Regions from separate parts of the Paenibacillus sp. URB8-2 genome, predicted to be linked through region 1. Evidence: riboswitches for the same ligand, from Rfam matches in the RefSeq annotation. Region 1 holds a riboswitch; each other region holds the start of a gene.

Region 1 (7,594 bases):
GGTTCTTCGCGTTGCTTCGAATTAAACCACATACTCCACTGCTTGTGCGGGTCCCCGTCAATTCCTTTGAGTTTCAGTCTTGCGACCGTACTCCCCAGGCGGAGTGCTTACTGTGTTAACTTCGGCACCAAGGGTATCGAAACCCCTAACACCTAGCACTCATCGTTTACGGCGTGGACTACCAGGGTATCTAATCCTGTTTGCTCCCCACGCTTTCGCGCCTCAGCGTCAGTTACAGCCCAGAAAGTCGCCTTCGCCACTGGTGTTCCTCCACATCTCTACGCATTTCACCGCTACACGTGGAATTCCACTTTCCTCTTCTGCACTCAAGCTGCCCAGTTTCCAGTGCGACCACAGGTTGAGCCCATGGTTTAAACACCAGACTTAAACAGCCGCCTGCGCGCGCTTTACGCCCAATAATTCCGGACAACGCTTGCCCCCTACGTATTACCGCGGCTGCTGGCACGTAGTTAGCCGGGGCTTTCTTCTCAGGTACCGTCACTCTTGTAGCAGTTACTCTACAAGACGTTCTTCCCTGGCAACAGAGCTTTACGATCCGAAAACCTTCATCACTCACGCGGCGTTGCTCCGTCAGGCTTTCGCCCATTGCGGAAGATTCCCTACTGCTGCCTCCCGTAGGAGTCTGGGCCGTGTCTCAGTCCCAGTGTGGCCGTTCACCCTCTCAGGTCGGCTACGCATCGTCGCCTTGGTGAGCCGTTACCCCACCAACTAGCTAATGCGCCGCAGGCCCATCCCCTGGTAGCAGATTGCTCCGCCTTTCCGCCTTCCGGTATGCACCAGAAGGTCTTATCCGGTATTAGCTACCGTTTCCGGTAGTTATCCCAGTCCAAGGGGCAGGTTGCCTACGTGTTACTCACCCGTCCGCCGCTAAGTCCTTTTGAGAGCAAGCTCTCAAAAGGACTCCGCTCGACTTGCATGTATTAGGCACGCCGCCAGCGTTCGTCCTGAGCCAGGATCAAACTCTCCAATAAGGTTTTTTCGTGCGATTACCACCCGAATCACTCCGAGAAAATAACCATCCGAAAAGTTTATCGATAGAGCGATTCGCTCATTTTGAAACATCTGACGAGAATTTGCATTCTCTTCATTTTGGAACTCGCTAAAGCGAATTCCCACTCACTCGTTGTTCAGTTTTCAAAGATCAAACTTGTTTGCCGCCGTTCAACTTAATGTCTCAGCAGCAACTTTTATAATATATCATGTACTCTTCAGGAACGCAAGCTTTTTTTAAAAGTTTATTTTAACTTGTCTGTAACAGCTTGTTGTCTCCCGAGAGCGACTCACCTATAGTACCTCTTCTCAGCAAATATTTCAACCCCAAAATACAAAAAAACAATCCACTTATTATTTAAGCGGATTGTCCATTCACTATCTTAACCTTTTAACTCAATAGAGTTAGTAATACTTCACGCCTGTGTATTTACTTGAACTTTTAATCAGGGTAGCTGTTTTGTTGCTCTTGCCTAATCCGGCATCAACTGTCGTATCAATAGTCACCCACTTGCCGTCGATAAGAACTTCATTCCATGCGTGGTATTGAGCTACATAACTGCTTTCCCCCATTACAAGCTTGGCGGGAACGTTCACGCTGCGAAGCATAGCGGCGAAGAGGGAAGCATAGTCATAGCAGATTCCTTTTTTGCTGGCTAGCGTATTGTCGATGTCCGGTACGTAATCATTGGATACGTTAGCTGCCAAAGCGTAGTCGTATTTCACATTGGAAACGATATAGTTATAGATGGCGGTTACCTTTTCTTTGTTGGTGGCGGCATTCAGGGTCAGTTGTTTCGCTTTTTGAATAGCTTTATCGGACGGGTTCCAATTAATGTTCTGCACGGAGCTCAGGTATACGGCGTTGGGATCGCTCAGCGAGAGATCGACAGAGTCGGTATAAACCACTTTGTATTTGTTGCCGCTGGTGTTCTCAAGAATGGAGATTTTGTAGGTGCCATCACCTTGCTGAAGAGGGAACGATTCATTAGGCTCCGATGTGAACAGGTTGTAGGTATAGCTGCTGCCATTCTTGGTGATCATCAGCTTGGTGCGTTTGTTCTGGGGAGCATTATATTGAATGCCGACAACGCCTTGGCTTAAATCCGAGGCATCCAGCCATTCGGAACCGGCGCTCGCTGCGGCTGCGGGGGTAGCTTGAACGGAAGCGGTTATCACAAATAAAGTGAGGATCAACAAATAAAACTTCTTCACGGATAAAACTCCTTTCGGTAGCTGGCTGCCATCCTCGCGGGAAGGCCCTTTAGCTTTGCGTCCCTGCCTTTCGACAGGTTTGCCTTTGTCGCACAAGCTTTATCTATTATAAAAACTAGTATAAATGACATAATTTATATTTAAAACCAAATAAAAAAGCCTCTTCATTCGGTAGCTGGCTGCCATCCTTATGGGAAGGCCCTTTAGCTTTGCGTCCCTACCTTTCGATAGGTTTGCCGTTATCGTGTTTAGCTTTTCTCATATATTTTACCATATTCATCTGAAACATCAATAGAACAATAGGAAATTGTACCTGCTCATTGGCCTCTTTTTTCATTTATACACCAAGGTCACGGAAGTTTTGCATGAATAATAAGCCTATGTGTAGGATTGATCAGCGGATCACACGTAATGAGCGTCAGAATCCGGTCTTTGTTATTGCCTTCCAGCACAGATACGTCGGTCGGATCAACGATCAAAATATCATAGACGGTATAGTTATAGACCTGACCTTTGGTCCTAACAGTAATCGTGTCTCCGATCTTCACCTCGTTCAGACGGTTGAACAGTCTTCCCTTTGTATGGGCGCGGTGGGCGGCGATGGCCGCATTGCCAACTTCCCCGAGTGGAACAGTCTCCGTCAAATGCACGGCTGAATGCCTCATATTCGCTTTGGTAGCTCCTTCAAGCACGGGAAGCTTTACACCGATTGTGCCGATCTCAATCAGCCCGATCGCCTTCTCGCCGGCGTCTGAATTGCCTTTATCATCCGGGAGCCCGGCCTGGTCGCCCAGTGCCGATTCTTCCGCAAGCAGTTGTGTCACTTTGGCGTATTTGAGCCGCAAATCGAGATCGGCGGAGGTCTGAGCCGTATCCGTTCCTTGTTCGAAGTTCTGTTCCGCTTCCTTCAGCAGTTTCTGCTGCTGCCAGTCCTCAAACCATTCGCTGGTCTTCGGGTACAGCAGCAGCAGAACGCCTGCGATAATAATGATATAAGACAGCTTGCGCAATCATCTCACCCTCTAACGTTGGTCCGCATCCCCTCCGGAGACCACCTCGCCTGAAACGGGCAGGGGCTGCTTCGGGTCCACGAACACCCATTTTCTGCTGCCGAAAAAATTGATGATGACCGTAACAAATGTAGCCAACACCTTCGATACCAGTTCCTGCAGTCCCAGGCGGTCGATGAGAAGGCTCATCAGCAGCAAAGATATGCCCAGTACGACCAAATTTAAAATAATAAACCGTAGCAGCTGCCTATGATCGAAGCCTTCCTCCTTGGAACGCTTCCGGTCCTTGAACGTTATATTGCTATTTAAAACGAAGCTGTTCGCCGTTCCCGCACCGTAGGAGATAATCTGGGCCACGACATAGAACAGTCCGAGCGAATTCAGCAGCGCGAACACGGCCATATCAACCAGCGTATTCAGCAGACCGACAATATTAAATTTGACGAACTGGATGATATCGCCGCGCAAATTTTTGTCATTCATAGGGCACACCCTTCCGCGGCAGTCCGGCTTCCTCGCGAAGGAGCTCGGCTTCCTCTTCCTTCAGATTTCCGTAGCCCACGGTCCGGCGGACAATATATAGCGGCCGATCCTTCGATTCGTCGTAGATCCGGCCGATGTATTCCCCGATTACCCCGAGTATCATAAGCACAATTCCGTTAAACAGCAGATTCACACCTACAATGGAAGCCCAGCCGGGCACTGTGCGGGAAGTGAACCATTTTTGCATCAAGACGAAGAACAAAAAAATAAAGCTGGAAAACGAGAGCAAAAAACCGAGGTAAGACGCAATCTTTAGCGGTTTGTGCGAAAAGGATGTGATGCCGTCGAGCGCGAACCGGATCATTTTTTTGAGCGGATACTTGGTTTCCCCGGCAAAACGCTCCTCTCGTACGTACTCCACCATGGTCTGGCGGAAGCCGACCCAGCTTACAAGTCCTCTGACATAGCGGTTCTTCTCCTTCAGATCGCGCAAAACATCGCACACCTTGCGGTCGATCAGGCGAAAGTCGCCCGTATCGGTCGGGATATCCACGCTGGTCATGCTGCTGAGCAGGCGGTAAAAGATTTTGGCGGTTATTTTTTTGAAGAAGGTTTCGCCATGGCGCTTCAGCCGTTTGGCATACACCACCTCATACCCCTGCTTCCATTTGGCAATCAGCTCAAGAATGACTTCCGGCGGGTCCTGAAGATCGGCGTCGATAACAACGACCGCTTCGCCCCGGGCATAGTCCATGCCGGCGGTAATCGCGACCTGATGGCCGAAGTTCCGCGAGAAATCGATCAGCTTCACATGTCCGTCCCGGTCCGCGATCTCCCGGATCATCTCGGCTGAGCGGTCCCGGCTGCCGTCGTTCACGAAAATCAGCTCGTACGCATCTCCGCTGCGGTCCATTACTTCTTTCAGACGCTTATACGTATGGGAGATTACCTCTTCTTCATTATACATCGGGACGATCACGCTGTATCTGGCTTTCATTTCTTTTCCTCCTAAATTGTGGACAGGCCTGACTCTAGAAGACCCAAGTCGGGAACCAGCGCAGGACGCCCGTCACATAATCCCCGCTAACCTGCAGCCCCGACAAGACGGGATAGAACATAACAAAGAGCAGCGCCGCTCCCGAGACAAACACATAACGGATGACTCTGGACCGGGATTCCGGGAATAGGCTGTCCGACAGCTTCAACATGTAGACAAGCGCCAGAATCAAGAACGGCACCATGGCAAAATAATGGTAAAGGAAGGTCTCGCGCGGTACGAGCATCCACGGAACATATTGTGAAAAATAGCCGATCCAAATGACGTATTGCGGCTTCTCCCGGCGCTTCAGCGTCAGCCAAAGCACGGCGAGGATGGCAAAAACTCCGGTCCACCAGATCAGCGGATTGCCCATCGTCACGATGCTGCTAACCTGGCCTGCCGGCAGCCCTTCTCCGCCGCTGAAAAACCATACCGGGCGCTTCATAAACGGCCATTGCCACCACTGGGAAGAGAACGGATGGGTGGCAACAAGCTGGCTGTGATAATCATACATGTCCTTTTGCGCCTCGAGCAGCCCTTTGAGCGTATAGCCTTCCGGTGTGACGGATAGGACGGGAATAAACGACAGACTGTAAATCACGGCCGGGATGACTACAAAAAAGACAAGGCAGCACGCCAGCGTGATGACGGTTTTGCTCCAGAACGTTCGAGCGGCTCTCTGGCAGGCGGCGGACAGTTCCTGGTCTACGCTCTTTCCGTCGGCAAGCAGGCGACGGGCCGCCCGGTGCTGCCGGAACCGGTCAAAGAGGGAAATGCCGAGCATAATCGCTAGGCCCGCCCCTCCATAGAGCACAATCCATTTGGAGGCGACGCCGATGCCGAAAAACAGACCCGCCCAAAAGAGCGGCCACAGCGTCTTGCGCAGCGGATCGCGGTAGAAATTCATGACGGTATAACGCTGCATGAAATAGAACATCAGCATGATGAAGAAGACGCCGTACACATCAATAGTGGCAATCCGGGTCTGCGTGAAATGCATAAAGTCCAGGGCGAACAGCCCTGCCGCAAGCGCCGCATAGCGCGTCCGTCCGAACAGCTTCAGCGCCATCATATAGAGGACAGGCAGCATGGCGATTCCAAATACCGTGCCGACGATCCGCCAACCGAACGGATTGACGCCGAACAGCGCCATTCCGACTGAAATGAGCAGCTTGCCCAGCGGCGGATGCGTATTCTCGTAAGGAACGATGCCATGGGCGTATTCATAAGCGGTGCGGGCATGATAAATCTCATCAAAATAGGTGCTGTTCATAAAGCCCGAGCCCGCCGGAATGAGCTGCTGTTCGTCGAACAGGTTGGCCGGTTCGCCTTTTTTGGGAGTTCCTCCCGTATCGGGTGACACTCCGGCAATGGCCAGCGGCGAGGTGTTTCCTTTCTCGTAAAAGGCGATCTCCTGCAGATAGAAGCCCGGGTTATTCACAAAAACTCTGACGTACCTCGCCGTGGCGTTAAGCTGCTGGCTTTTCCAGATAAAGACGTTGCCGACATCCTCGTTAATCTTGACGGGTCCGGACCAGCTTTGCGGAGTGTCGCCGCCAAAATCCAGCGTAAACTCACCTGTGCCCACGCCTCCGAATATTCTTACCTTGTCCAGCTGCTTCGCGGCTCCCAAATCCACATAGAAGCTCTCCCCTGAGGCCGAAGGCGCCCAAACCGTTTCCGGCGAAGAGGTCGAGCCGAGATTGACCAGAGAAAGCACCCCATAGAGCAGGGTAATAGCCCCCATCCATAGCCAATCCTTCCGCACCAGACGTGGGATCATGCCGCCCGGGCGGATATGATTTAAGGGACGGAGTTCCCCGGCGAGCGCCAGGTCGGTTTCCCGAAGCTGCCCCTCGGTATACGGAGGAGCCAACGGGAGAACTTTTCCCCTAAAGTAAATATCCCACCCGATGTACAGCATAAACAGCAGCAGCCCGATGTTGGTGATTGATGTAACGAGGACGATGCCGTCCGAGCCGGGATTCTGCCCCGCATTCAGATGCAGCAGCACATACGCCACATTGATGTACTGGGTCAAGCTCAGGCCGAAGAACAGCGTTAGCAGCCTCCGGTCCCTGGTCTCCATAAAGGTGAACAAGCTTAAGGCCAGCGCCGGGAACATATACCGTTCATGCATTTTGGTCCCGACCACAAACATGACCACAATCAAAACCAAACCGATGAAGAAGGACTTGGACAGATCCTTTTTGTCTTTGCGGAACGAGTACACCCCGGCCAAAAGTACGGCAGCTATAATAGCGATATTGCCCCACACGCGGAAAGGAATTCCAAGCCATGCTTGGTCGATCGGCGCCCAGCTGGGAGCAATAAGCATGTACAGATTAAAAGCGTTGACGGTCGAGTAAGGATAGGAAGACAGCGTGCTTTTGTACAGATTAATCAGTCCGCCGAGCCCTCCGTTGCCCCAAAAGAACGGCAGAGTAATCAGGGCAAAAGCGATCAGCCCGTATACCGCTCCCTTCAACAGTTCTTTCCAGGCGCGGTAATGAAGGAAAGCGAACAGGAGCACCGGCGTAAAAATAAGCGCCTGCGGCTTCACCGCAGTGGCCACCGCGAACCAAAGCGCGGAAACAGCCAGCCGTTTATCCGAGACGGCGTGGATGCTTAGCAGCAGGAACAGCACGAAGAAGGCGTCCGCCTGACCCCACACCGCCGAATCGGTCAATACAGCCGGGTTAAACAAATACAGCGCCGCAAGGCCGAGCGCAGTGCCGCTTTCGAGCTTTTTGCTTCCGATCCGGTAAATAAGCCAGCCGGCCGCAATATCCGACAGAATCGCCGGCAGCTTGAACAGCAGCATCTCGGACGAAGA
Region 2 (7,594 bases), 1.6 Mb from region 1:
GCGTTTCAAAAAGTCCCGGTCATAGAACGGGTCAAGCTCGGATTTGCCGTCCGACATGATAACCAGCCCGTCGCTGGCCCGGTATAGATAGATGGATTGAATGAGAGAATAATCATTTTGAAGGGAACGGAGCGAAGAGGCGACTTCATACAGCTGGATATCTTCCTGCTGCGAGTTCGGCTTGCTGCCGTCGAGGAAATCCATCATCTCATCATTCAGCGTGAATTCTTTCAGGAAAGCTTGCTCCACCTCATCAAGGGAGCCTACAATCATCTCCGATATATATCTGGCAAAAATCTCATTTGCCCGCTCCGTCTCCCTCCGGGAAATATCCGAAACGGTGACCATCCCGATCAGGACAATCAACGTGATCGTTAGGAGGAAAATCGGAAAATACGACAGAAGCTGTTTTTGATACCATTTTTTCAATCCTCTCACCTCTGTCTATTCATCCCATTAATGAATAAATATTTAGAAACAATAATAAAGGGATTGCCCGGTTTGGGCAATCCCTTAGCGGTGAAGCTTTTACTGGAAACGTTGGGAGAGCTCTGGGCGTGAAGCCCTTCCCTTTCTGTCCTTATCCTCGCACATTCTTCTATCTGCCTCGTGGGCAGATGAAGGCAAATCATGAAAAAACCCGGCCCATAAGGTATCGGACCGGGCCTGCTTGCCGGTAACATGCACGCTGTGAGTGCAGCTTCTAGTTCGCCAGCTGCAGGGTCTGCTGCAGACCGTTGACGCTGTAGCGGTTAAAGGTTACCTTGCCTTCCGAGGTGACGATCCGCAGGGTGTGGTCGCCGTCCGGCAGATTATTTTTCTCAAATACGACTTTATTGTAGCCTTCGAGATCGGCGGCGGTGAGGTCAATCGTGCCCTGCAGCACGTTATCGATATATACATCCGCTCTGCCCAAATTGCTCTGCACGTTAGACAGCCAGCGGACGCCGGTTCCCGTGAAGCCGAAGGATGCGACCTCTGCCGGAGCTTCGGTTTCGTTCCAGCTTCCGTTGTCATTGGTCTGGACGCCCGGAGAATAGTAGACGCCCGGATCGTTAAAGGCGTAATCGTGCCAGTCGGACTCCGTCGTTGATGACTGCTTGGGAGTGAGCTCTGCATAGTCGATATTGACGCCTCCCGTGTTGCTGCCGTCATGGCGCAGCATGATGGTGTTCGGTCCGTCGATAAGCGTGACATCGGCCGTTATGCTTTTATAGGCGCCGGCGCCCGAGTTCTTGCCGGTTGAAACGAAGGCCAGCTTCTTGATCATCTTGCCGTTGACATACAGATTCAATGTGGCGTCCGCCGAGGTGGCGTAACCGATGCGGAGCGAATAATTGCCGGCGCCCGGCATGATGTTGATAATGCTGATGCTCGATCCGTTGCCGTGCATATCACGAACATAGCCGCCGCCGGATGCGGCGTAGTCTACCGCCGTTTTGGCGATGCCGCCAAGCTGAGCCTTCTCAGCCTCATACACCGGACCGCCAGGGGTAACCGGCATATCCGGCACGGTCAGCTGCACCGGGTCGCTCGGGGCGGAGACGTTGCCGGAATCATCGACGGCCCGAACCGTATACGAGTAGGTGCGGTCGTAGCCGATCGTCGTATCGGTGAACTGCGTCACCGAAGACGGCAGCGCCGCGATTTCCTCTTCGTCGCGGTACAGGCGGTAACCGATCGTTCCCCGGTTGTCCGCCGCTTCGTTCCAATCAATCGCGGCGGAATTCCATGCCGCCATGGCTGCGCCGGCCATGACCGGCTTCTCCGGCGACTGATCTTCCTTCGGCGTCAAATAGAGCTGAACCGCTTCTCCGGCGGCTACGGTCAGGTCGAGGTCCAGGTAGGACGATACACTTCGGTCATCCACCGAATAGGAAGCGCCCAGGGTGCTGCCGTCCCCGTACTGCTCCACCCGGTACATGCCGCTCTCCGGCAGCGTGACCCGGACGCTCACATGACGCGCCGGAGTGCCGGCCGGCTCGAAGTTCACGACGCTGATGATCCGCTTGTCGGACGAGGCGCCGACCAAAGACGTTCCGAGCGCGCGCGTATCGACGGCGCGGACATAGATCTTGCGGCCGGCCGATTCGTCGCCGCTCAGGAAGGTGTAGGGCAGCGGCGCGCCGTGCGTCGCATAGGCCGCCGCCAGGCGGCGGAAGGTGCGCAGCCGGGTCTCGCCGCCCTCCGCCGAATTGGCCGCCCAGGCCGCCGTGTCGGCCGACCGGTGCGTGCTCCAATTGGCCGGACGGGCAAACAGCGCGTAGTTCGGGGAGGACGAATCGAAAGCGGTATGCTGCATAATATGGTCCGCGTAGCCGATATCTCCGCGCATTTCCCGGTCAAAGGCGGCGGCGAATTTATACGCTGAAGCGCCGAATTTGCTCTGGTCGGCGTGCAGATCATTCGCTCCCGATTCGGTCATGACCATTTCCTTCGGCAGTCCTTCGTCCGTGCCGCCGTTGTAGGTGAGCAAATTCTCATTCAGGGCGCCGCCTCGTCCCTGCGCAAGTCCCGACAGCCCGTAGCTGTGGCCGTTCGTCAGGTCCGACAGCGCTTCGATCGGCCGTCGCTGCGCGGGGTCCCGCTCCCAGCCGTACGGCGTTCCCTTGGTCGGCCAGTAGGCCCAGCCGGGAGCGACCATCTTGACCCAAGGAGTATTGGGCTGTTCCGACTTCAGGAACTGGGCCATTTCCACGAGTGAGGACTGGTTATGATTGAACACGCCGGGCTCATTGTCCATTTCAAGATAAGAGAAATACGAGCCATAATCGGCCATGAACTGTCGATAATACGTCTTCATGCTGTCAGGCATGTGGCCGGCGGTCATGTCGGCGCTATTCATAAAGTCCGTGCCGAAGATTCCGACCACCGGCTGCAGATTCAGATCTTTCATGGTCTGGAGGTAGGAGACGATGCCGTTCTGCCACATTTTCCTCGTGTCAGACCAGAAGCCTGTCCGCATCATATTTCCGCTGTAGGCAATGCCGAGCCATTCCGTCAAATCGGGCAGGAGCCGGGTTACATCGTCATTGATGACGAATGAATTGGCGACAGCGGTTCCCAGATGAACATACCGGCCGTGGATCGGCTCGGAGGTCGGGGCGGAGAGCGCGGTCAGGGACAGCTCGTCCCACTCGTACCACAGATACGCATTCCCCGAAGTACTGGAATAGGCCCCGGCGTATACCTCCAACTTCAGTGTGTTGTCTCCGGTCTTCAGCAGCTCGTTCGGTATATACAGACGATAGAGGTCGCGGTAGGCGTAGGCTCCGCCGCTGCCGGCCGTACCGGCAATCTGCAGAAGCCCCGCCAGCCTGCCGTTCGAATAGACCGCCATCTGGGGAACGGATATATAGGCATTCAGGATGTGCACGTCGAATTCCAGGCCGTAAGCAGGCAGGGTGTTCAGCGAGTAATCGATGCTGAGCGTTTTGTTAACGCTGGCCTTCATGCCTTTCGGGAACGACTTCCAGCCGCTTGTGCTTGGTTCGGCATCCGGCGAATAGACGGCGTAAGAAGCGGTCATGGCTTTGAAATCGGAAAATTCGGCGGAGCTTCCGTCATGAGTGCCGATGGTCCAGAGCGTTCCAGCGGGGACGGACTCCGGCTGCATGGCGGCTGCAGGATTGCCGTAAACGTCTTGTGCAACAGTAACAGGCGCGGAGCCGGCCGTCTGCTGATCGGCGAAGGCCTTGACGGCCGGGATGGACGGGCTGCCGATGGCGATCCCCAGCGCCATGAGCGCGGCGATGCCTTTGGCGAGGAAGCGGGAATGTGAAGCCTTTCTTGCGTTCTTTCCACGTAATTCGGGGACGGGTCGATCATTTTTTTTGCGTTGGGTCATCATAGCAAGTTCTCCTCCGGTTCAATATACCCCTTAACGCCGCCGATTTGCTCGGGTAAGCAAACCAGCGCCCGGTTTGGGCGGAGGAGGAACAACTTTTCACAAACGAGGCAATCGTTCAAACGGTGGCAATCGTTCAAAAAGCTCTTCCCCCGGAACGCCTGACTGCCGCGCTCCGTAACGGGCGCAGCTTCGAAGACATTCTTTTTTTCCGGCAGCACGGCTGCCACCCTCGTTCTCCGGATGTGGAGACGAAGAAGGCCCTATGGCTTTGCGTCCTTGCCTTTCGGCAAGTTTGCCTTTGTCACAATGGGTAAAGCTGAATAATGCAAAAGGCTTGAAACTGGGACCAGCGCAGCAGACGGCAAATTTATATTAAAACGGCTGCGGCTGCATAGGCGGGAGGGAAGAGAAAGGTAGGAGAATAGGTGTGTTTTGTTTGGGACGATGATAGCCGATACAACCTATATAATTCTTTACAGCAGTTCAATAGTAGTATCGGCCCGGCTATGATGTTTTGTTAGTCTTTAAAAAAGGAATGGTCCTTTTTAACCGGTTGGCACAGAGATAATGGGTATAAATAACTATGTAGTCTCCCGTTTCACCAGGCTGAACGAGAGCGGCTGGAGCTGCGGATTTCGCCCGAGCAGCGCAGGAGCCAGCAGTAGAAAAGCGTTCTCTGCCTGGCCCGCAATCGGATTCCGGACGGTCGTGATGCCGAGTGTCCGCGACAGCTCCGAATTATCAAAACCGACGATGGCCAGATCCCCGGGCACGTCCAGTCTCTGTCTGCGCGCTTCGCTGAGGACGCCCGCCGCCGCCAAATCATTGGAGCACAGAATCGCATCCGGCCGGTCCGTTCCGCCCATCAGGGACCGCACCACCCGCTCGCCGTCACGGATTCTGTAAATAGAGGAGTAATACCATTTCTCATGCACAGGAAGACTATACTTGTCCATGATTTGCTCATAGGCAAACCGTCTGCTTCGGGTATTGATGCTGCTGGGGCGGCCGAATGCATTGGCGATACGCCTATAGCCCCGCTCAATCAAATGCTCCAGGGCGAGGGCATAACCGTCATATTGATTCATAGCGACTGACGGTATTTCAGGATGGTCCATGCGCTGCCACGACACAATCGGCCCATATTTGCAGTAGGAAGAAATGACATTCGTATCGTTCACGGAGGTCAGAATGAGCAGGGCGTCGACTCTTTTTCTTTTGAGATCCTCGAAGGCCTGCAGCTCCTTTTGCCTATCCCCGCCGGTGGTATAAATAATCGTCTGAAACCCGTACCGGCCGGAGATTTCGACGAAGCCGTTCATAAAGCGCAGGATAAGCTCGCTGAGGTCCATGGTGATCATGCCGATTTGCTGGGTTTGGCCTTTGGATAAAGAAATGGCGTTCCGGTTGGGCACATAGTCCATCTCTTTCATAATGGCGAGAATCTTCTCCCTGGTCTCCGGGCTGACATGCGGGGAGTGGTTCAGGACCCTGGACACCGTGGTTTTGGAAAAGCCCGACAGCTTGGCAATCTCGTCAAGAGTGGACATAAGGCTTATTCTCCTTCGCATGAAAAATACTTGACATGGAACGCGTTCCAAGGTTTAGGATGCGTAAATAGAGCGGTATTCCTATATTATCACAACTGAAAAGGCGGGAAGAAACATGAGTTTGCAATTTCCGGAAAGCTTTTTATGGGGCGGCGCGGCAGCCGCGAACCAGCTTGAAGGGGCGTACCAGGAAGACGGCAAAGGGTGGTCCACTCAGGACGTTATGCCGCATGGAGTCAAGACGCCTCCCACGGAAGTCCCTACCGATGATAACATGAAGCTGATCGGGATTGATTTCTATCACCGTTATAAAGAGGATATCAAGCTGTTCGCGGAAATGGGCTTCAAGGTGTTCCGGACGTCCATCGCCTGGTCCCGGATTTTCCCGAAAGGGGACGAGCTTGAGCCTAACGAACAAGGCCTGCGGTTCTACGACGACCTGTTTGACGAGTGTCATAAATACGGCATTGAGCCGCTGGTCACCATCTCCCATTATGAGACGCCGCTGCACCTGGCAAGAGAATACGACGGATGGGTCAACCGCAAGCTGGTTGATTTTTACGCGCGCTATGCGAGAACGATTTTTACCCGATACAAGAACAAGGTGAAGTATTGGCTCACCTTTAACGAGATCAATTCCATTCTGGAATTCCCGTTTATGAGCGGCGGGATCAACACCCCGAAAGAGAAGCTGGGCAAGCAGGATCTGTATCAGGCGATTCACCATGAGTTCGTGGCAAGCGCTCTGGCGGTGAAGATAGGGCATGAGATCAATCCGGATTTCAAAATCGGGTGCATGGTGCTCAGCATGCCGATTTATCCGCTCACTCCGCATCCGGACGATGTGATCAAGGCCATGGAGAGCGATCACAAAAATACGTTCTTTGCCGATGTCCATGCCAGAGGCTATTACCCGGGCTACATGAAGCGGTTCTTCAGAGAGAACGGCATTGACATTCATTTCGAGCCGGGAGACGAAGAGACCCTGAAGCATACCGTGGATTTCATTTCGTTCAGTTATTATATGAGCACTTGCGAAACGGCCGACCCGGAGAAGCAGATCAGAGGAGAAGGCAATCTGCTGGGCGGGGTCCCGAATCCGTATCTCGAAGCGAGCGATTGGGGCTGGCAGATCGACCCGCAGGGTCTCCGCTACATCATGAACGCGTACTATGACCGGTACCAGAAGCCGCTGTTTGTCGTGGAGAACGGTCTTGGCGCCGTCGACCGGCTTGTGACGGACGGTAACGGAGACAAGACGGTGGAGGACGACTACCGGATCAATTATTTGCGGGATCACCTGGTTCAAGTCGCGGAGGCTGTTGCCGACGGCGTGGAAGTCATGGGGTATACGAGCTGGGGCTGCATCGACCTGGTCAGCGCAACAAGCGCCGAACTGAAGAAACGCTACGGCTTCATCTATGTGGACCGCCATGACGACGGTTCGGGCACGCTTGCGAGATACCGCAAGAAGTCGTTCCACTGGTACAAGAAAGTGATTGAGACCAACGGGCAGAGCCTGTTCAAATAAGAACTCCGGCAGCCAATCCTAAAGTGTGTAACGGACAGCACAATCGCACAGCTCCGTCTTCAAACGGGCGGCTGTGCGATTTTTTGTGCTGAATGAATGTAGACAATGACCTGCACGGGAGCATTAACCTTTTGGGCGGTAATAAGAGGGGCTCTTGCCTTCAACGGTTTTAAAAAAGCGGCTGAACGCGTGAATGCTGGTGAACCCCATGTTCTCAGCGATAATGGTCAGCGGGTCGGCGGTGAACTGAATCCTATGCCTGGCGGCGTGCGCGCGCATGAGCTGATGATATTGGATGGGGCTCATGCCGAAAGCCTGCCTAAAAAGGCGGACCAGATAGTGCTTGCTGATACCGGACATCTTAGAGATTTCATCCAGACTTACTTTGCGGTTCGTATTGTGCATCAAATATTGTTTAATGTGCATCAGGGAATGCATATTGGTCTCGACATGGGAGTTGAGGCTCCAGTAATTTTCCCGAAGCAGCTGAATCCACAGCTGAATAAATAAGCCTTTGACCTTGAACTCGTAGTAGGGCATTTTCGTTTCGTATTCGTAGATGATGTCCAGCAGCATTTTTTCAATCAGCACCGGATTCTTCAGCCGCAGGTGGCTGGATAGGGGGACGGGCATCTCATCGATAATATCCGGCCGGAAATAAGC
Region 3 (7,594 bases), 400 kb from region 1:
TCGGCCAATACGCCCAGCCGGGAGCAACCGTCTTGAGATGGGGCGCGATTTGTTTGCCCTCCTTGTTCAGCCAATCGGCAATCGCCAAATTGACCGCTTTGGAGCGGTTAAACAATCCGGGTTCGTTGTCCACCTCGTAATACTGAAAATAAGAGCCGTATTGCTGAAAATAATCGGTCAACTTCTTTTTCGCGCTTTCCGGCAAAGATCCGTCGCTGTTCAGCTTGATATCCCCGGTGTACAAATACAGCGCAACCGACTGCATATTGTAATCCTTAAGCACTTTATAGTAATTCTCCAAATCGGAACGGGAAAAACCTACATCGCTGGCGCCGCCCGTCCGCATAATATTGCCGCTATAGGCCACGCCCAGCCATTTCATAATGTACGGCAGATGGGTAGTGGCGCCTGTATCAAAATAAAACTGCTTGTTGGCGACCATCGTACCCGTAAGCACGTAACTGCCGTGAATCGGCTCGCTGATCGGGGAATCCAGCGACCGCAGGCTGAGATCGTCCCACGTCAACCATGAATATTGGTCCTCCGCATTCGACGCATACAGGGAACGGGCCGCTTTCAGCTTGAGCTCATTATTGCCGACCTTCAGTTGTTCCTTAGGAATATACAATTCGTATGTTTTACGAAAATCGTATTCGCTGCCCGTTCCCGCAACGCCAGCGATCTGAATAATCCCCGACAGCTGGCTGTTGGAGAAAGCCGCCATCTGCGGAACCGATTTATAGGCATCGAGAACGCTGACCTGCAGCAATACCCCGTTTGCGGGAATTTTGTTCAAGCTATACGATACGCGCAGTTCGGGCAAGCTTTTGCCGTTAAGACCGGAAGGCACTTTTTTAAGCTCCCTCGTGTCAAGCGTCGACGTATCCATGCTGACGGTGCTCGCCGCGGACGAAGAATCCTTAGGCGCGAACTCGCCGGCCGATTCATTCCGGCTGCCCAGCTGCCAGATTGTTTTCCCCGGCGGGGCAACGGGCGCTGTCTTATACTCGGTGGAAAGCTTCGGCATACCGGTTTCTTCCGCGCCTTCGTTCCCAAAAAAAGAGACAGACAGCAGAAATAAGATGATAAATCCTGCAAGCTTTAGAAGTACGGCTAAGGGTTGAGCTTTTCCTGGTTCTCTCATTTCCTGTCCTCGCTTTCTCAAGGAGTCCGACTTCCCGGTTGGGACTCATTGTTCAGTCGGGTAGAAAAAGCACTTTCGGGGGAATGACCTCTTCCGGCCGCCCCGGTCCTTGCCAGAGCAGCTTGATATCGGCTTTGCCTTTGTTCTCGAAGTACTCCACTTTGATGTCGTAAAAAGTGTTCTCCTTGAATTTGATAGTTCCGGCTCTGGCAACATCGTTCTGAGGCACCCAGCTGTCGATGATAAGCTTGCCTCCGATCCAAATTCGCACACCGTCGTCGGACACCGCTTTGATCGTATAGGTCCCGGTGCCCGGAGCTTTGAGGCGGCCTTGCCATCTCACGGAGAAGAAGTTCGTGTCCACAGCTTCTCCAGGCGCCCCATCCTGCCAGCTCAAGTCCAAATTGGCATCGGTCTTGCTAATAACCGGCTTGCCTTCCAGTTCCTTGTTGGCAAAGTAATCTCCCCGCAGTCCGTTGCCGGCGGCTACAGTCTCCTTATCCAGCAATTTGATAAAATCGTCTCTGGACAACGTGTAGTCAGCGTTCATAAAGCTGCTGATGGTTTGTTTGCTGTTATTCTCGGTCAGCATTTTCCCCCAGGTCATCACATAGACCCATTTGTTCTGGCTCTTGGCCAGCACCTGGGGATCGGGCAACTCGCCGCTCTCGCCGATGGCAATCGGCTTACCGTCCGCAAGCTTCAGCAGACTGTCGTAATACGACTGTTGAAAATCATTATTGTAAATATCCGCTGCCAGGATATCGACTTTGTCCGCACCCGGATAATAGGATGCGTAGGCGTCGGCATACCCGTTGGGTGCATTCGGATTCCATACCCAGAGCAGATTGTTTAATTTATGTTTACCCACAAATCGGTCATACATAATATCCCAAAGCGCCGAAAAATTATTTTTCTTTCCCCACCAGAACCAGTCGCCGTTCATTTCATGGTAAGGTCTCCACAAAACGGGGACTCCGGCGCTCTGCAACTGCTTCAAATACACAGCGGTCCGATCCAGATCGGCAATCAGGCTATTATACTGGTCCGTGCCGGGAGTAACATAGGCGTCGAACTCGCTTTGGCTCAGACTCATGGAGACATTGGACCAGGCCGGAGAGGTGCCGGGAAGATTTTCATGAAAGGTCATGGCTACGATCCCGCCGCTTTTGTGCCAGTTGATGGCGCTTTGCACAACCGCATTCCGCTGACGGTCGATCGTGCCCTGCGACTGGCCGTTGATGGCTCCAAGCTCGTAACCGTGAAGCACGGCATATTTGCCGGTAGCCTTCTCGAGCTTGTTATTGAATTCATCCGGGCTTTCCAGATAATCGTGCTGGCCGGATATCAGGCTCTTGCCGCTTAAGCCCGCCAGGTAACCGAGCAGATCCCGCGCCTCCGCCGAAGCCGACGGATTGACGGGAACGGACGGCGTCTGAATTACAGACTTGGGCAGGGTTTCGGAGTTGATCCAGGGCAGCAGGGACATGATCAGAATCAAAGGTACAACTGTAACGAACAACCGATACTTGGAGGATTTGTTCAAATTCATCTTCCTTTCTTAAGCCTGGATTGCCGCCGGAGAAGCCGTCTTCCCAAATGAGGGAAAGACGGTAATTCCCCAAATGGGGCTTATAGCTTAGAAGCCCTGCTGTAAAAAGCAGGGCCTGGCAAGGCTTAAATGAACAGAATGCAATTGTAATATGGATAAGTACCGGCGGTCACCCGCGAGGACTGCCGTAAAAGATATATCAAAGAGAATCGGAAAGGTAAAACGCGCTGGCAGGAACGGTTTCCTTGATCTGGCTGCTGCTTTCCCACATCAGACGGGCTTTGGCGCTTCCCGTATTATCGTAATATTCAACTTTAATGTCGTACAGTTTCCCGGCTTCCAGGTCGATTCTTCCCTTCCGCTCTACTCCGTACTGAGAGGACCAGCTGGTAATGACGGCAACTCCGTTGACCCATACTTTAATCCCATCATCCGAGCTTGTATAGAAGGAATAATTCTCGCTGTAAAGAGGCTTGATTTTGCCGCTCCAACGGACGGAGAAACGGTCGGGACCGACTGTACTGTCCGGCGTTCCTGATCCCCAGTTGAAATCGATAGCCGATTCTTCCCGCACCAGTGCAGGCGTTCCGGAAAGCTGCACGTTGGCAAAATATTCGCCCAGAAGACCGTTGCGGGGCTGTGGCGCAGTCTGGTCAGAGTCTTCCGGCAGCGTCGAGTTTCCTGTGCCCGAACCTTCGCCTGTCAGCTGATTTGTTGGCGTCGGCGCGGGTGTTGGTGTCGGCGCGGGTGTTGGGCTAGGCGACGGTGTTGGCGTCGGAGTTGGGCTCGGCGTCGGCGTCGGAGTTGGGCTCGGCGTCGGCGTCGGACTTGGCGTCGGTGTCGGGCTCGGCGTCGGACTTGGCGTCGGTGTCGGGCTCGGCGTCGGACTTGGTGTTGGCGTCGGTGTCGGACTTGGCGTCGGACTTGGTGTTGGCGTCGGTGTCGGACTTGGCGACGGCGTCGGTGTCGGGCTTGGCGACGGTGTTGGCGTCGGACTCGGCGTTGCGCTTGGCGATGGGCTTGGCAACAGCGTTGGCACCGTATACGAAGCCATAGCCGTAATAATCTCATCGCGGGTTAACGTAAATCCGTTGTTCAGAAAGCTCTTGATTGTAGTCGTACTGTTGTTATCGTAAAGCATTTTGCCCCAAGTCATCATAAAGACCCATTTGCTCTGCGATTTGGGCAGCATTGCAGGATCGGGCATTTCGCCATTCTCGCCAATGGCAATCGGCTTGCCGGCAGCCAAACTGAGCAGGTCGTCATAATAACTCTGTCTGAAATCCTTGTTGTAAATGTCCGCCGCCAGAATATCCACTTTATCCGCTCCGGGATAAGACTTGACGTAAGGATCGGCCCAGCTGTTCGGAGCATTCGGGCTCCACACCCACAACAGGTTGTTCAGATTATGAACATTGACAAAACGGTCATACATAATATTCCAGAGGTCGGTGAAATTGCTCTTCTGGCCCCACCAGAACCAGCCCCCGTTCATTTCGTGATAAGGCCGCCACAGAACGGGCACTCCCGCATCGCGCAGGGTTTTCAGCGATACCGCCACTTTGTCGAGTTCAGTAATCAAACTTTGGTACTGCGTAGTTCCAGGCGTAACATACTTGTCGAAATCGGCTTGGGACAGCGACTTCTGCACATTGGCCCAAGTGTAGGTCGTTCCGGGTAGATTCTCGTGAAACGTCATGGCGACGATGCCGCCGGCCTTGTGCCATTTGATTGCGCTGCTCACGACATTTTGCCGGAGCCATGTTACGGCGCCGTCCGTTTGGCCGTTGATCGCGCCAAGCTCATATCCGTGGAGAGCCGCATATCTGCCGCTCGTTCCCAGAAGCTTGTTGCTGAATTCGTCCGGGCTTTCCAGGTAATCGTGCTGACCGGTGATGATGCGGGTTCCGGAAATGGAATTCAGGTAACTCAGCAGCTTGACCGCTTCGGGTGAAGCATCCGGGTTGACAGGCGCTGCGGGCGCAGCAGCCGCTGAAACGGTCGATGCACTTCCTCCGCCCAGAAACGGAACAAATGCCAGGAGCAGAGACAGAGATACCAGCATGCAGAACAATCGATACATACGATGAGCTTTCAATTTAATCTTCCTTTCGGTGGCCAGGCTGCCTCTCTGAAATCAAGAGGCCCTGTGGCTTTGCGTCCCTACCTCGCGATAGGTTTGCCTTTGTCGTATTGGAAGGCTTAACCTTCTACCGTACATATCGACGTTATGCAATTATTGATGAAGACTGATTTTCATATTCCTTTAATAAATGAGCCAAAAGACCCGTTTAGTCACCTTCTAATATGGTTAATAAATAGGTTAATAGTCATTCATCCCTTTTAAGAGATAAATTGTTGCAGTTCAATATCCTTCCAATCCAGTGTTATGCGAATATTATCCTCTTCCACCAGCTCCGAGCCGGTCTGTACTTCGATGAATTCCACATCAGTTAAAGCGAGAATGCTGTGCTTCGTTCCTGCCGGTATGCGCACAACGTCGCCCGCTTTTACCTTATGCATTCTCTCGTTAAGGATAATGCTCGCTTCCCCGCTGATGAATGTCCAGATTTCACTGCGTTTGAGATGGTATTGGTAGCTGATGTTTTTTCCTTCGCCGATAAATATCCGCTTGGTCAGCACTTCATTGCTTTCCTCGTATTTCACATAATCGATGACCCGGTAGTGGCCCCAGCGGCGTTCCTCGTACATCGGTCTCTGCTCGGTGCCCTTCAGCACTTCCTTGATGCGCGGGCTTTCCGATTTGTGGGTGACGAGAATGCCGTCGGGACTCGCCGCGATAATCACATCCTGTACACCGATTACCGTAATCGGAATATCAAGCTCGTTGACAAGGCAGCTGGTCGAGGAATCCTCGGTCATAACGCCCCTGCCCATTTGATTGCTCGCCATTTCCTCGGTCAGCGTATTCCAGGTGCCCAAGTCCTTCCAGAACCCGTCATACGGCTGGACGACGATCTTGTCTTCCTGTTCAACCACTTCGTAATCGAAGCTGATGGAAGAGAGCAGCTTGTACTGCTTCTGCAGCTCCTCGTAGGTTAAAGGCAGCCCTTTTTGCTGCAAAATATTAAGCAGATACCCCAGCCGGAAGGCGAACACGCCGCAGTTCCACAAAGCGCCCTGGCCGATCAATTCCTCGGCCCGCAGGCGATCCGGCTTCTCAAGGAAACCGTTCACAGGCATAACCCCGTTCTCCTGGGCTTCACCGCCCGAAGGAATAATGTAGCCGTATTTCTCCGAAGGATGCTCCGGCACGACACCGATCAGCGCCAGGTTCGCGCCGGTGGCGTCAAGCGCCTGCTCCAGCTCTGAAACTGCGCCGAAGAAGGAGCCTTCCACATATGGATCGACCGGCAGAATCGCCACGGTCTCATCCGGCAGAACACCCTCTACCGAATACAGATAGACAGCCGTGAGCGCAATGGCCGGAAAAGTATCGCGGCGCTCGGGCTCAACGATAATCTTGACGTCCCCGCCGAGCTGGCTCTGTATCATTTCCACCTGTCCGCGGCCTGTCGCCAAATACGACGATTCCGCGAGTCCCGCTTCTCCCAGCTGCCGCCATACCCGCTGGACCATCGATTCCGGCTCGCCGAGCGGGCTTTCCAGCACCTTCAGAAACTGTTTCGACCGAGAGTCGTTGGACAGAGGCCACAGCCGTTTTCCCGAACCGCCTGACAATAATACCAGTTTCATAATGATACCCTCCCTCAAAATGGTCATGATATAGCCGTGAACTGCCTGCTTCCTAACGGGACATCCTTTGGAGCGGCGGCGCCGCGGTTAACTTGCTTCCTCTGCGGCCTCGCCGTTTGGCTCAGGCCTCCGCGGGCCATCCACAATCACATTACACCGCGCCTGCCACACTTGGGGAAAAGCCGCTGAGTCCGCCCATACGCGGGCGTCCCACCGAATAATATTCCAGTCCGGTTCCTTCGATTTGTTCTTTGGAATAGACGTTGCGCCCGTCGATCAGGATCGGCTTGCGCATTCCTGCGGCCAGAAGGTGCAGATCGATATCCTTGAACACGGCCCAGTCCGTCAGCAGGCAGAGCGCATCGCTGCCGGATGCCGCTTCCTCCGGTACTGCGCACCAGTGAATCAGCGGGTGATTATACTGCTGCCGGAAATTGTCTGCGGCGATCGGATCGTACACCTTCACATGCGCCCCTTCCTTAACCAGCGCCTCGATGATTTCCCTTGCCGGTGATTCCCGCACATCGTCGGTGTTCGGTTTGAAGGCGAGTCCCCAAATGCCGATGCTCGCGCCCTGCAGGCTGCCGAGCGATTCATGGAGCTTGGCAAGAATCATGAACCGCTGCCCCTGATTGACTTCGACCACCGATTTCAGCAGCTTGAATTCGTAGTCGACGTTCCCCGCAATCTGGATGAGCGCCTTCGTATCTTTAGGGAAGCAGGAGCCGCCGTACCCGATGCCGGCCTGGAGGAAGGAGGCGCCGATGCGCCGGTCGAGGCCCATTCCCTCGGCCACCTCGGTCACGTCCGCGCCGACCTTTTCGCAAATATTGGCGATTTCGTTAATGAACGATATTTTGGTTGCCAGAAAAGCGTTCGAAGCGTATTTGATCATCTCCGCGCTGCGGATGTCGGTGACGACAATATTTTCAGTGAAGCCCTGATGAAGCTCCCGCATGACGGGCTCAAGGGCCGGGTTGTCAAGGCCGATGATAATCCGGTCGGGATGCAGCGTATCCTGGATGGCCGAGCCTTCCCGCAGGAATTCAGGCGCCGATACGATATCGAACGGATAACCAGTGTTGGCGGCAATGATCTGACGGATTTTCTCGTTGGTTCCCACGGGAACGGTGGATTTCGTCATGATAATCTTATAGCCTTCCATCGCCCGTCCGATATCC

Evidence for each region. Region 1 has a riboswitch for cyclic di-GMP ahead of PUR_RS03510 (transglutaminase-like domain-containing protein). Riboswitches for the same ligand answer to the same signal wherever they lie in the genome.
Region 2: another riboswitch for cyclic di-GMP. It lies ahead of PUR_RS21720 (hypothetical protein); the one in region 1 lies ahead of PUR_RS03510 (transglutaminase-like domain-containing protein).
Region 3: another riboswitch for cyclic di-GMP. It lies ahead of PUR_RS05345 (glycosyl hydrolase); the one in region 1 lies ahead of PUR_RS03510 (transglutaminase-like domain-containing protein).

Annotation. Positions count from the first base shown of each region.
Region 1 covers NZ_AP023239.1:749,173-756,766, reverse strand. Annotated here, with positions in the region: rRNA gene PUR_RS03515 (16S ribosomal RNA) at 1-992, opposite strand, end outside; gene PUR_RS03510 (transglutaminase-like domain-containing protein) at 1,417-2,226, opposite strand; cyclic di-GMP riboswitch class I at 2,240-2,320, opposite strand; cyclic di-GMP riboswitch class I at 2,394-2,474, opposite strand; gene PUR_RS03505 (class D sortase) at 2,577-3,236, opposite strand; gene PUR_RS03500 (GtrA family protein) at 3,249-3,719, opposite strand; gene PUR_RS03495 (glycosyltransferase family 2 protein) at 3,712-4,716, opposite strand; gene PUR_RS03490 (glycosyltransferase family 39 protein) at 4,751-7,594, opposite strand, start outside.
Region 2 covers NZ_AP023239.1:4,702,636-4,710,229, reverse strand. Annotated here, with positions in the region: gene PUR_RS21730 (helix-turn-helix domain-containing protein) at 1-429, opposite strand, end outside; gene PUR_RS21725 (polysaccharide lyase family protein) at 704-3,850, opposite strand; gene PUR_RS21720 (hypothetical protein) at 3,847-4,077, opposite strand; cyclic di-GMP riboswitch class I at 4,058-4,157, opposite strand; gene PUR_RS21715 (LacI family DNA-binding transcriptional regulator) at 4,432-5,400, opposite strand; gene PUR_RS21710 (glycoside hydrolase family 1 protein) at 5,516-6,931, shown strand; gene PUR_RS21705 (AraC family transcriptional regulator) at 7,055-7,594, opposite strand, start outside.
Region 3 covers NZ_AP023239.1:1,145,646-1,153,239, reverse strand. Annotated here, with positions in the region: gene PUR_RS05355 (discoidin domain-containing protein) at 1-1,144, opposite strand, end outside; gene PUR_RS05350 (glycosyl hydrolase) at 1,197-2,696, opposite strand; gene PUR_RS05345 (glycosyl hydrolase) at 2,896-4,794, opposite strand; cyclic di-GMP riboswitch class I at 4,807-4,890, opposite strand; gene PUR_RS05340 (sugar phosphate nucleotidyltransferase) at 5,040-6,413, opposite strand; gene PUR_RS05335 (UDP-glucose dehydrogenase family protein) at 6,565-7,594, opposite strand, start outside.